DNA from 4 places in the Absicoccus intestinalis genome. Region 3 is predicted to be linked to each of the others. Evidence: predicted binding sites of a transcription regulator. Region 3 holds the regulator's gene; each other region holds the start of a gene.
The links. The regulator HrcA, encoded in region 3, represses chaperone genes, less so after heat shock. The targets are predictions, from matches to a motif close to TTTTAGCACTNNNNNNNNNNNAGTGCTAAAA.

Region 1: a site for HrcA is predicted at 1,241-1,271, ahead of MOZ64_RS03260 (co-chaperone GroES). Genes of this name have one in related genera too.
Region 2: a site for HrcA is predicted at 1,598-1,628, ahead of MOZ64_RS08880 (ATP-dependent Clp protease ATP-binding subunit). Genes of this name have one in related genera too.
Region 4: a site for HrcA is predicted at 1,360-1,390, ahead of htpG (molecular chaperone HtpG). Genes of this name have one in related genera too.

Annotation. Positions count from the first base shown of each region.
Region 1 covers NZ_JALBUS010000004.1:21,671-24,890, reverse strand. Annotated here, with positions in the region: gene thrS (threonine--tRNA ligase) at 1-1,207, shown strand, start outside; gene MOZ64_RS03260 (co-chaperone GroES) at 1,332-1,592, shown strand; gene groL (chaperonin GroEL) at 1,611-3,220, shown strand, end outside.
Region 2 covers NZ_JALBUS010000014.1:47,802-51,021, forward strand. Annotated here, with positions in the region: gene MOZ64_RS08870 (alpha-hydroxy-acid oxidizing protein) at 1-237, opposite strand, end outside; gene MOZ64_RS08875 (FprA family A-type flavoprotein) at 326-1,513, opposite strand; gene MOZ64_RS08880 (ATP-dependent Clp protease ATP-binding subunit) at 1,687-3,220, shown strand, end outside.
Region 3 covers NZ_JALBUS010000002.1:136,806-140,025, forward strand. Annotated here, with positions in the region: gene dnaK (molecular chaperone DnaK) at 1-819, opposite strand, end outside; gene grpE (nucleotide exchange factor GrpE) at 834-1,424, opposite strand; gene hrcA (heat-inducible transcriptional repressor HrcA) at 1,396-2,445, opposite strand; gene MOZ64_RS01920 (ABC transporter ATP-binding protein) at 2,567-3,220, opposite strand, start outside.
Region 4 covers NZ_JALBUS010000005.1:82,372-85,591, reverse strand. Annotated here, with positions in the region: gene deoC (deoxyribose-phosphate aldolase) at 1-131, opposite strand, end outside; gene MOZ64_RS04705 (GNAT family N-acetyltransferase) at 178-768, shown strand; gene MOZ64_RS04700 (MarR family winged helix-turn-helix transcriptional regulator) at 889-1,338, shown strand; gene htpG (molecular chaperone HtpG) at 1,446-3,220, shown strand, end outside.

The DNA of each region.
Region 1 (3,220 bases), on a different contig from region 3:
GAAACGTGATCACAAGAAGATTGGTCGTGAAATGGGCTTATTTATGATGTCTGAATTTGCACCTGGTATGCCATTCTTCCTTCCAGATGGAATGATCCTTCAAAGACAATTGGAAGAATATTGGCATGAAGAACATGTCAAAGAAGGATATCAATTTGTTCGTACACCTATCATGATGTCTAAAGAATTATGGGAAACCTCTGGACATTGGGGACACTATAAACAAAATATGTATACTTCAAAAGTAGAAAATCGTGAATTTGCGATCAAACCAATGAATTGCCCAGGCGCTGTGTTGGTCTATAACAATTCTTTGCATTCTTACAAAGATTTACCCCTTCGATTAGCTGAAGAAGGACTTGTGCATCGAAATGAAGCTTCTGGTGCATTAAACGGATTGTTCCGCGTTCGTGAATTTACCCAAGATGATTCACATATTTTTGTGACTGTCGATCAAATTGAAGATGAAGTAGGACGTATCATTGCCCTGATTGATCGTATTTATAGTGTTTTAGGATTGACATACAATATTGAATTGTCTACTCGTCCAGAAAGCTATATTGGTGAATTGGATGTTTGGGAAAAGAGTGAAAAAGCTTTGGCTGAGGCGTGCCGTAAAGCTGGAAAAGATTTTGTTGTAAATCCAGGCGATGGTGCTTTCTATGGTCCAAAATTGGATTTCCATATCAAGGATAGTTTGGGACGTATTTGGCAATGTGGTACGGTTCAATTGGATATGAATTTACCAGGTCGTTTTGGCGCTGTCTATGTGGATAAAGATGGATCTCGTAAGACACCAATCATGTTGCATCGTGTTGTCTTTGGTTCTTTTGAACGTTTCATTGGTATTTTGACCGAACATTTTGCTGGTCATTTCCCATTGTGGATGGCTCCTCATCAATTGGTTGTCATTCCTGTTCATCAGGAAAAACATTTGGTCTATGCGAAACAAGTACAAGAAGCATTGCAGGCAAAAGGATTGCGTGTTGATCTAGATGATCGTAATGAAAAATTAGGTTATCGTGTTCGTGAAGCACAAATCAAGCATATTAATTATCAATTGGTTGTTGGTGATGGCGAAATGGCTGAAAATACGGTAACGATTCGAAAGAGTGGTTCTCGTAAATCAGAAACAGTTTCATTGGAAGATGCCATTCAACGTTTTGTTTCCGAAGTGGATACTAAAGAATTATTTAAAGCTGAATAGGCAAGATCAGATCCATAGATATGGATCTGATTTTTTAAGCACTTTGATGTTGACAGTGCTAAATGTTGTGATATACTACAGTTAGCAATTGAAATAGACAAGTGCTAAAAAGGAGGATGCTAGTATGATTAAACCTTTACATGATTTTGTTTTATTGAAAAAAGAAAAAGAAGAAAAGACGACCGCAAGTGGAATTATCTTGACGAGTGGCAAAGAAAAATCAAAATTTGCGATCGTTGAAGAAATTGGAACTGGAGTCGAAAAGCCAGATTATGCCAAGGGCGATAAAGTATTATTTAAAGAATATGCCGGAACAAATATCAAAATTGATGACGAAGAATATGTAGTGATCAAAGATGAAGATATCATTGCAGTAAATCGATAATATATAGGAGGAATAGTTATGGCAAAAGAAGTACGTTTTTCAAAAGATGCTCGTGAAGCAATGCTCAATGGAGTGAATACCTTAGCGAATGCAGTACGTGTTACATTAGGTCCTAAAGGACGTAACGTGGTCTTGGAAAGAGAATATGGCAGCCCATTGATCACGAATGATGGTGTAAGTATTGCCAAAGAAATTGAATTGGAAGATCCATTTGAAAATATGGGTGCAAAATTGGTTTATGAAGTAGCCAATAAAACCAATGATACGGCTGGTGATGGTACAACAACAGCAACCATTTTGGCGCAAAGCATGATTGAAAATGGTTTACGTGCGGTAGAACGTGGTGCAAACCCTGTATTGATGCGTGAAGGTATTGAGAAAGCATCAAAAGCTATTAGTGAATATATTTTGGAACATTCAAAGAAGGTAGAATCTTCTAAAGATATTGAGAGCGTAGCTACCATTTCGAGTGGTAATGAAGAAATTGGTAAGATCATTGCCCAAGCCATGGAAAAGGTAGGTCGTGATGGTGTTATCTCTACGGATGATTCCAATAGTTTTGAAACAACATTAGAAATCAGTGAAGGTATGGAATATGACAAGGGCTATGTTTCTCCATATATGGTTTCTGATCGTGAAAAAATGGAATGTGTTATGGAAAATCCATATGTTTTGGTTACGGATCAAAAGATCAACAATGTCCAAGAAATCTTACCTTTGTTGGAGCAAATCGTACAATCCAATCGTAGTTTATTGATCATTGCGGATGATCTGGAAAATGAAGTTGTATCTACATTGGCATTAAATAAATTACGTGGAACATTTAACGTCGTTGCAACGAAGGCGCCTGGATTTGGTGATAACCAAAAAGCGCAATTGGAAGATATTGCCATCTTAACAGGTGCAACATTCTATTCGAAAGATCTAGATATGGATCTAAAAGATATGCAATTATCTGATCTTGGTACCGTAAAGCGTTTGATTGTTAAGAAAGACAGTACAACGATGATTGGTGGTGCTGGCGATAAAGCAAAAGTAGCTGATCGTGTAAAAGAAATTGAAGCACAAATTGAAAATACCAAGAGCGAATATGATAAGAAACGTATGTCTGAACGTTTAGGTAAATTATCCAATGGTGTGGCAGTCATCAAAGTCGGTGCGGCTACTGAAACGGAATTGAAAGAAAAGAAATTACGTATTGAAGATGCATTGAACTCTACTCGTGCAGCTGTTAGTGAAGGTATTGTTGTTGGTGGTGGCGCTTGCCTTGTCAATGCTTATGTTGCCTTGAAAGATAAGGTGCATTCCGATGTAGTGGATGTACAAAAAGGTATTAAATTAGTATTTGACGCTTTGTTATCGCCATTGGCACAAATTGCTGATAATGCCGGATTTAATAGTGAAGATATTGTTGAAAAACAAAAGACACAAGATACGGGTATTGGTTTTGATGCCAAAGCCGGTGAATGGGTAAATATGTTTGATGCAGGTATCATTGATCCTGCCAAAGTAACTCGTAATGCTTTGATCAATTCAACAAGTATTTCTGCTTTGTTCATTACTACAGAAGCCGGTGTGGCTAAGATTCCAGAACCAGAACAACCAGCACCAGCTGCTCCAGCCATGTA
Region 2 (3,220 bases), on a different contig from region 3:
ACGATCTTGTATGCCTGCTTTATTTAAGTGAGAAAAAGCAGGCATCATTATCGGACTGTCGTATAACTTTCCGAATATTTCTGTATGTAAATCGGGTATTCTGGCATCGATAACGCGCATTTCAACCATCAATCGATCCAAATAGTGGCGATTGATTTGATTGGCATCATCGGCTCGGCCACTTGTCACTGGAATTAAACCAGGTGGGCCTGGCCACTTTGTTTTGGTTTCGTTCATCCATGTTCTCCTTTTTTGTTTATTATGGCAGAATCCAGTCCTGAAAAAAAGTAGCATGTTCCTTTTGAAAGATGCTACTTGATTGGATCTATAATTCTTTTGCGATTTCTTGTGCAATATTGTAGTAATTTTCTAGATCGGTTGTATCTGGACTAAATACATGGGATATCGCATCGTGTACACTTTCTAATCCAGCGTCCGTTAAGGCTTGATCAATTTGAGAAGGTACTTTTGGGAACCAACCAAAGGCACCAAAGCCTAATCCTTTTTTACCTTTTAATTTAGCCGCACGAAGGTGAGTTAAGAATGCACCAACACTATAAGAAATATCGTTATTATATGTGCCTGAACCAACACAAATCAATTTGGCATCCACGATTTCTTTAAAAATGATCGTCGATTTCGTATCCGCTAATGGATAGATTTTTACATCCATGCCGGCATCGCCAAATCCTTCGGCTAATGCTTCTGCCATTTGTTGGGTATGCTTCCATACCGATTGATACACAATGACCACTTTATTGGATGGTTTTAAATGTGCAAAGTCTCCATAAGCGGTTAGAATATCAGGTACATATTGTTTCCAGATGATACCATGTGCTGGCATGATGGTTTCAATTTCTAAATGTAAATTGTTGATAAAGTTGAGCTTAGCATTGACTTGCGCAGTATAAGGAAGCACGATATTTGCGAAGTATTCCTTGGCTTTATCAAGACAGAAGGATCGATCTAAGTTTTCATCGGTCAATTGATAATTGACAATGTGTTGGCCGAAAGCATCATTAGAGAAGACGGTTTTTAGTTCAGGACAATAGGTCAACATATTATCTGGCCAGTGGATCATTTGCATTTCAACAAATTGGAAATGATAGTTTCCCGTTGTCATGGTGTCGTTTGTTTTCAATGCTTCAATTTCAAAGTCGATTGGAAATTGGGCTTTGATATTGCGTACACCACCAACCGATGCATATACTTTGGCATTTGGATAAATTGCTTTGATTTCCAATAAGCCACCGGAATGATCGGGTTCTGCATGTTGCATGATGATATTATCAATAGGTCGATCACCTAATACAGATTGAATGCGTTCTAAACAATCTTGACTAAATTCTTCTTCGACCGTGTCAATTAGTGTAACTTGGTCATCCACGATCAAATAAGCATTATACGTACAACCTTCATCAATAGGATAGAGTTCACCGTGAAAATAACGATTGGTGATATCACGGGCGCCAACCCAGTATACTGAATCCATGAGCTGTTTTGCTTTTTTCATTTTTTAACCTCATTTCTTTACTTTTTTTAGTGTAGGCTTTTTTGTTTAAAATGTCCATAATGGGGATAGAAATAAAATATAAAAAATTAGCACTTTTATATTGACAGTGCTAACTATTGTGCTATACTACAATTAGCAGTTGGATAAGTAGAGCGCTAAAGGAGGTGTGCCCTATGGATTATGAACATATGTCAGAGAGATTACAGAAAGTATTGATGGATGCTGCGAATGATGCTCAATCCAAACAACATCCAAGCGTGGATACGATTGATTTATTAGCCGCTATTTTTAAAGATGATATTCTAGATGGCTTGTTTGAGCGTGTCGGTATCGATAAAAATAGAGCGTTAGAAATCATCGGTGAAGAAGAAGGTCATATTGCGTCAAGTCCGACACAGAATCTTAATTTTTCAACGACGGTTCAAAGATCTTTGGACAAGGCTGAAAAATGGGCAAACGCACATGATGAGACCTATTTGTCGGTGGCGAGTGTTTGGCTAGCTTTGATGTTTAATGAATCGTATATTTCAAAACGATTAGTGCGTGAATTTCATTTGAATGAAAAGGCTTGTCAAGAAGCAGAACTGCAACGTCGAAATGGTAAAAAATATGATTCACCGAATGCCGAAGATAATGTCGAAGCTTTAAAGAAATATGGCCGTGATCTGGTACAAGAAGTTCGTGATGGAAAGATCGATCCTATTATTGGTCGTGATGATGAGATTCGTCGAGTGATGCAGATCTTGTCGCGTAAGACAAAAAATAATCCAGTTTTGATTGGTGAGCCGGGTGTAGGTAAGACCGCTGTTGTTGAAGGATTGGCTTGGCGTATCATGAAAGGGGACGTACCCGAATCTTTAAAAGATAAACGATTGATCGAATTGGATATGGGATCATTGATTGCAGGTGCTAAATATCGTGGCGAATTTGAGGAACGATTAAAATCCATTTTGGATGAAGTGAAAAAGAGCAATGGTCAGATCCTATTATTTATTGATGAGATTCACAATTTAGTAGGCGCTGGTAAAACAGAAGGTTCTATGGATGCAGCCAATTTGTTGAAACCCATGTTAGCACGTGGTGAGTTGCATTGTATTGGTGCGACAACATTTGATGAATATCGGAAATATATTGAAAAAGATGCGGCTTTGGAACGTCGTTTCCAACGTGTCATGGTACAAGAACCAAGTGTTCAAGATACCATTAGTATCTTACGTGGTTTGAAAGATCGTTTTGAAAGTTTCCATGGTGTTAAAATTAAAGATGAAGCATTGATCAGTGCAGCTACATTATCGGATCGTTATATTACCGATCGTTTCTTACCAGATAAAGCCATCGATTTAGTGGATGAGGCTTGTGCAACTTTGAAGGTAGAAATGGAAAGTATGCCACAAGAGTTGGATGAGTTAGAGCGTAAGATCTTACAGCTGCAAATTGAAAAGACATCACTGCAGAAAGAAACGGATAAAAAAGCCATCGAACGTCGTGATGAAATTGAAGAGGAATTGGGTCAATTGAAGGCGCAACGAGATGCTATGCGTTCAAAATGGGAAGATGAAAAAGAAGCCTTGGCCAATTCCCAAGAAGACAAAAAGGCGTTGGAAAAAGCTCGTTTGGATTTGCAACAAGCGCAAAACGATGCTCGTTATGAAGAGGCAGCTCGTCTTCAATATGGTGTCATTCCTGAATTAGAGAAAAAGATCCAAA
Region 3 (3,220 bases):
TGCACGTGTCAACGTCATATCCAAATGCAATGGACCAGCAGGACCTGCAGAGATAAATGGCAATGAAATTTGTGTCTGCATGACACCAGACAAATCTTTCTTAGCTTTTTCAGCAGCTTCTTTTAAACGTTGTAAAGCCATTGGATCGTTCTTCAAATCAATACCATTTTGTTTCTTGAAATCTTCAGCCATCCAATCTACCAAAACGTTATCAAAATCATCTCCACCCAGATGGGTATCCCCATTGGTAGACAATACTTCAAATGTACCATCGGCTAGATCCAAGATGGAAACATCAAATGTACCTCCACCTAAGTCATAGATCAATACTTTTTGTTCTTTATCTGTTTTATCAATACCATAAGCCAATGCAGCAGCTGTTGGTTCGTTGATGATACGTTTTACATCCAAACCAGCAATTTTACCAGCATCTTTTGTTGCTTGACGTTGCGCATCATTAAAGTAAGCAGGAACGGTAATAACAGCTTCTGTTACTTTTTCACCTAAATAATCTTCGGCATATCCTTTCAAATATTGCAGGATCATTGCAGAAATTTCTTCTGGTGTATATTTCTTTCCTTCCGCTTCGACTTTCTGGCTTGTACCCATCAAACGTTTGATGGAAGAAATCGTATTTTTATTTGTGACAGCTTGACGCTTAGCCGCATCACCAATGATCTTTTCGCCATCCTTAAAAGCAACAACACTTGGCGTTGTCCGATTACCTTCAGGGTTTGGAATTACTTTTGGCTCTTTACCTTCCATTACTGCAACACAACTATTTGTTGTACCTAAGTCAATACCAATAATTTTCGACATAATCAATTCCTCCTTTATTCGCTTACTTTCACAAGTGCAGGTCGCAAAATGCGATCTTTTAACATATAACCCTTTTGCATCACTTCAATGACCATACCTGGCTCGGTATCTTCTTTCTTTTCTTGCATCAAAGCCTGCATGGTATTGTGATCAAATGGTTTTCCTTCGGCATCAATTTCTTTCACGCCTTCGTTTTCCAACACACGCTGCAACTGCTGGTAGATCATTTCGAATCCCTTTACATAGTTTGTAAGTTCTTCATTTTCTGAATCCACCTTGATGGCCATTCCCATATTGTCCACAATTGGTAATAGCTCTAAACCAGCTTGTTGAAAACGATATTTCTTCGCATTATCCGCTTCTTTTTGTAGACGCTTTTTCATATTTTCCGCATCCGCATACGCACGAGCACGATCATTTTTTGCTTGTTTCAACGCAGCTTCCAATTCTTTGATCTTTTCATCTCTTGGATCCACCTTGTTGATCTTTTCTTTTACTTTGTCTTTGACCGATTTCTTTTCTACTTGCTCTTTCGTATCTTTCGGTGATTTGACATCTTCCGCTTTGACCTCTTCGTCATTTGTCTTTTTCGTTTCCTGATCCATCGGAAAAGCCTCCTTCCGTAAACACATCTTCAATTACATCGCTCATATAATCCATTAGCGCAACCACTTTCGAATATTGCATTCGATTGGGTCCCACGACCATCAGTTGCCCCTCTTCGTCATTCTTCACATGAAATTTGGTGGATACCACCGAGACATCGCCAATCTGTAAGACTTCATTTCGCTCACCTACATGAATGGCAATATTTCCTTCTTGATCCGTCCATTTCTGAAACAGATCACTATTTTCCAAAATTTTCATCAATTGCTTCAATTTTGAAATATCACTAAATTCTGGTTGATACAACATGTTGCTTCGACCAGATACCGCAACTTTCTCCGTCGCAAATTTCATAAACGCAGTCACAAAAGCTTCAAATAAAACTTCACTTCGAACAATTTTAGCACTCATCAATGGCTTGATTTCTTCCATTTTCGATATCACTTGATTGATGGGCGTATCTTTTAATTGGTCATTGAAGATATCGCAACAGGTTTTCATATCATTAACGGAAACATCTTCATCAAATTGAAACATCTTATTTTCAATATGACCCGTATCCGTCACGATGATCGCCACTGCACTTCGTGCATTGATGGGAATCAATTGCACATTTTGTAAGGTTTGTTGCGAACTATCCGGTCCCAATACGATACTCGTAAGATTGGTCATGTCGCTAAGGACATCACAACTTTTCTGAACCATTTCATCCAATGAAAATTGTCTTTCCGAAAATACTTGTTGGAGGGACACTTTCGTTGGCATATCCAGATCCGTGACCATCAAATGCTCGACATAATATCGATATCCCAATTGTGAAGGAACTCGACCACTTGAAGTATGGGTCTTTTCCAATAATCCATATTTCTCCAATTTAGCCATTTCATTTCGAATGGTGGCTGAAGAAACAGGAAAATCCAGTAGCTCCATCAACGTCTTCGAACCAATGGGTTCTGCACATCGAGTAAACTCTTCAACAATGGTTTTAAATATAACTTTTTGTCGTTGTGTCAACTCCATGAAGGGACTCCTTTCTAGCACTCTTATTCCACGTCTGCTAACAGTATATCACAATAATTAGCACCGTCAACTAAAAAGTGCTAAAAAGTTGATAAAAAAAAGAGAGAATGATTTTCCCTCTTTATGTCACTTGTTCAAATTGACTATTGTACAATTTCGCATAGAAACCATTCTTTTTCAACAACTCTTCATGATTTCCTTGTTCAACGATATCTCCATTATTGATGACCAAGATCGTATCGGCATCTTTGATCGTAGATAGACGATGTGCAATCACAAAACTCGTTCGACCTTCCATCAAATGGTCCATCGCTTTTTGGATCAATCCCTCCGTTCGTGTATCCACACTGGAAGTGGCTTCATCCAAGATCAAGATCTTATGATCAGCCAATATTGCCCGCGCAATGGTCAACAATTGTTTCTGTCCTTGTGAGATATTGCTGGACTCTTCATCCAATACGGTTTGATAGCCATCCGGCTGTTGCATGATGAATTCATCGGCATGAGCGGCTTTGGCCGCGGCCATGACTTCTTCATCCGTGGCATCCAAACGACCATAACGAATATTTTCCATGATCGTGCCATGGAATAACCATGTATCTTGAAGGACCATGCCCAACAAGGAACGCAAGCCATTGCGATCAAATGTACGAATATCATGTCCATCAATGGAAATGCTTCCACTATTGACATCATAGAATCGCATCAACAACTTGACCAGGGTTGTCTTTCCGGCTCCGGTTGGCCCAACAATCGCAATTTTTTGGCCATTCAT
Region 4 (3,220 bases), on a different contig from region 3:
TTGATGGCGACCATAGCTGTATTCATTTCTTTGGCTTCGTTACATAGTTTACGAAGGTCGTCTTCAGTCGCATAGGCTTTTAAAAACGTATGATCAAAATATTTTGCGAGTGACTGTTTTGTGAGTGTCATGATAAAATCCTCCTGTTTCCATGATATACTATTATTGGTGATAAAAATGACAATTGTAGATAAAAATGTAGAATATCGATCTTTATTGATGATCATTGGACGAAAAGTTTGCACACATGAAGTGCCATTGGATCCAGCTTATCAATATGTTGTCTACCAGCCTACCTTTGAAAATGCATGGGCCCAACTACAATTGGACTTGGGTGTATTTGACACGTTTGAAAAAGCCAAACAAACTTTTCATGAAATGGCATCTCATCCCCATTTCAAAGACAATTTCTTATTTGTCTGTGATAAAGAAGGCCAATTGGTTGGCAGTGCGGGTTTATGGCCAGGACATCATTTTGGCATGGATCGTTTGCGCATTCATTACGTGGCGGTATCTCAAGTGCATCAGCATCATAAAATTGGGTCGAGCATGGTTTCTAAATTAATTATGAAATACGATGCGACACCGGGAAAATATCCTTTATATCTGGCTACGCAAACCAATAGTTATGGGGCCATTGCGATGTATTCCCATTTGGGATTTACTGCCTATTTGGGTGCTTATGAAGGATGTACGCAAAAGCAATCGGAAGCCAATTGGACGTTGGCCACAAAAATCTTGCGTGAAAAGAGCGCATCCTCATTCTAGTATAATGAATTTTATTGTTTGAGTTAGTGAATAAAAGAGGAAAAAAAGGAAAATGATCTTCTGCTTTGGGAAACCAAAGCATTGGGGGTGATTTTATTTGGAAAGTATGAGGAAAAACAAATGGAAAATACGGAAGCAGCACGGAAAGCTTTTGAAACGATTAAAGTGTATTTTAAGTTACAAGATGTATATTTTTTTCAATCTCTGAAACGAATGAATCATATGACGTTACGAGATTATATGATCTTTCATTATATCTATGCAGAAAATCCAATGCATCAAGTGCAACCATCAAAATTGGCCAATTATTTGGAAATTAGTCCATCGGCTGTCAGTCAATTGATCACGAATTATGAAAAACGAAATTGGGTAAAACGGGTACATTCCGACACGGATCGTCGCAATGTATATGTTAGTTTGACCGATGAAGCACATGAAATTATGGTTAAATATTTTCCATTGGAAGAAGATTTGATTAGAAAAGCCATTCGCAATTGTTCCACAGAAGATTTATCTGCCTTTGTACGTGTTCTCTCATGTATTAACCAACAAATACCTATTGAAGAATGAGGAGTGGATATTCCACTTCTTTTTTATCACTCATTCCTTGACAGTGCTAACAATGCGTTGTATGATTAGCAGGTAGACACAAGGAGTGCTAAAAAGGAGTGGTGAGTATGCCAAGAAAAAAACAGTTTAAATCAGAATCAAAACGTCTTTTGGATTTAATGATCAATTCGATTTACACGCATAAAGAAATCTTTTTACGTGAGTTGATTTCCAATGCGAGTGATGCGATCGATAAATATTATTTTAAACATGCTGGACATGTGGATACATCCACATTTGAAATTCGCTTAGATCCAGATAAAGAAAATCGTACATTGACCATTTCCGATAATGGTATTGGTATGGATGCCGATGAATTGGAAGAAAACTTGGGTACGATCGCAAAATCGGGTTCTTTGGCTTTTAAGGAACAAATGGAAAAGAAAGAAGAGAATACCGATGCGGATGTAGATATCATTGGTCAATTTGGTGTTGGTTTTTATTCAGCTTTCATGGTGGCCAAATCGGTAACCGTCGTTTCGAAAAAAGATGGAGCAGATACGGCTTATAAATGGGTCAGCCAAGGGGATGATGGTTACTTTATTACCGAAAGTGATAAAGAAGATCGAGGTACAACCATCATTTTAGCCCTAAAAGAAGATACCGATGATGAAGATTATTCACAATATTTGGAAACATATACCTTGGAAAATCTAGTCAAGAAGTATTCGGACTACATTCGTTATCCAATCAAGATGGAAGTGGAGACACAAAAGGTCAAAGAGGAAACGAAAGATCAAGAAAAACCGGAATACGAAACGGTTGTAGAAGACAAGACATTGAATTCCATGGTTCCTTTGTGGAAGCGTCAAAAATCCCAGATCACGAAGGAGGAATACGATCAATTTTATAAGGATCATTTCCAAGATTTCCAAGATCCACAACGTGTCATTCATTTTAGTGTAGAAGGAAATGTTAGCTTTACGGCTTTGTTGTATATACCCGGTCGAGTACCGATGGGCTTCTATCAACAAGATTATAAGAAAGGTTTGCAGCTGTATAGTCGCGGTGTATTCATCATGGATCATGCCGAAGAATTATTACCAGATTACTTGCGATTTGTGAAAGGATTGGTGGATAGTCAAGATCTTTCCTTGAATATTTCTCGTGAGATGTTGCAACATGATAATCAATTGAAATTGATTGCCAAACGTATCGAGAAGAAAGTGTTATCCGAATTGAATGCGATGATGAGCAAAGAACGTGATGAATATGAAAAGTTCTGGAATAACTTTGGTTTGAATATTAAATTTGGTGTGTACAACAACTGGGGCATGGACAAAGATAAACTTGAAAATTTATTGATGTTCTATACCAGTCATGAACAAAAATTGGCTACTTTAAATGAATATGTCGATCGTATGAAAGAAGATCAGAAATCGATTTATTATGTTTCGGGTTCGGATATGACATTGATCGATAAAATGCCAATCGTACAGACTTTGAAAAATAAAGGATACGAAGTCATCTATTTGTTGGATGATGTGGATGAATTCGTCATGCAAACGTTGCAGACTTTCCGTGAAAAGACATTTAAGAATGCAACCCAAGGCGATTTGGATCTAGATTCCGAAGATGAAAAGAAAGAATTGGAACAAACTGCCCAAGATAATAAAGAGTTGTTGGATTTCATGAAAGAGAGCTTGAAAGATCGAGTTGTAGATGTCAAAGTATCCAATAAATTGAGTGATGATCCAGTTTGTTTGAGTGCCGGTGAAGGTGTTTCTTTTGAAATGGAAAAAGTCTTTGCGAATGCACCAGAAGGCAGTGGTCCAATGGGTGGTATGAAAGCCGAACGTATTTTAGAATTAAATCCAAACCATCCCATCTTTACCACGTTAAA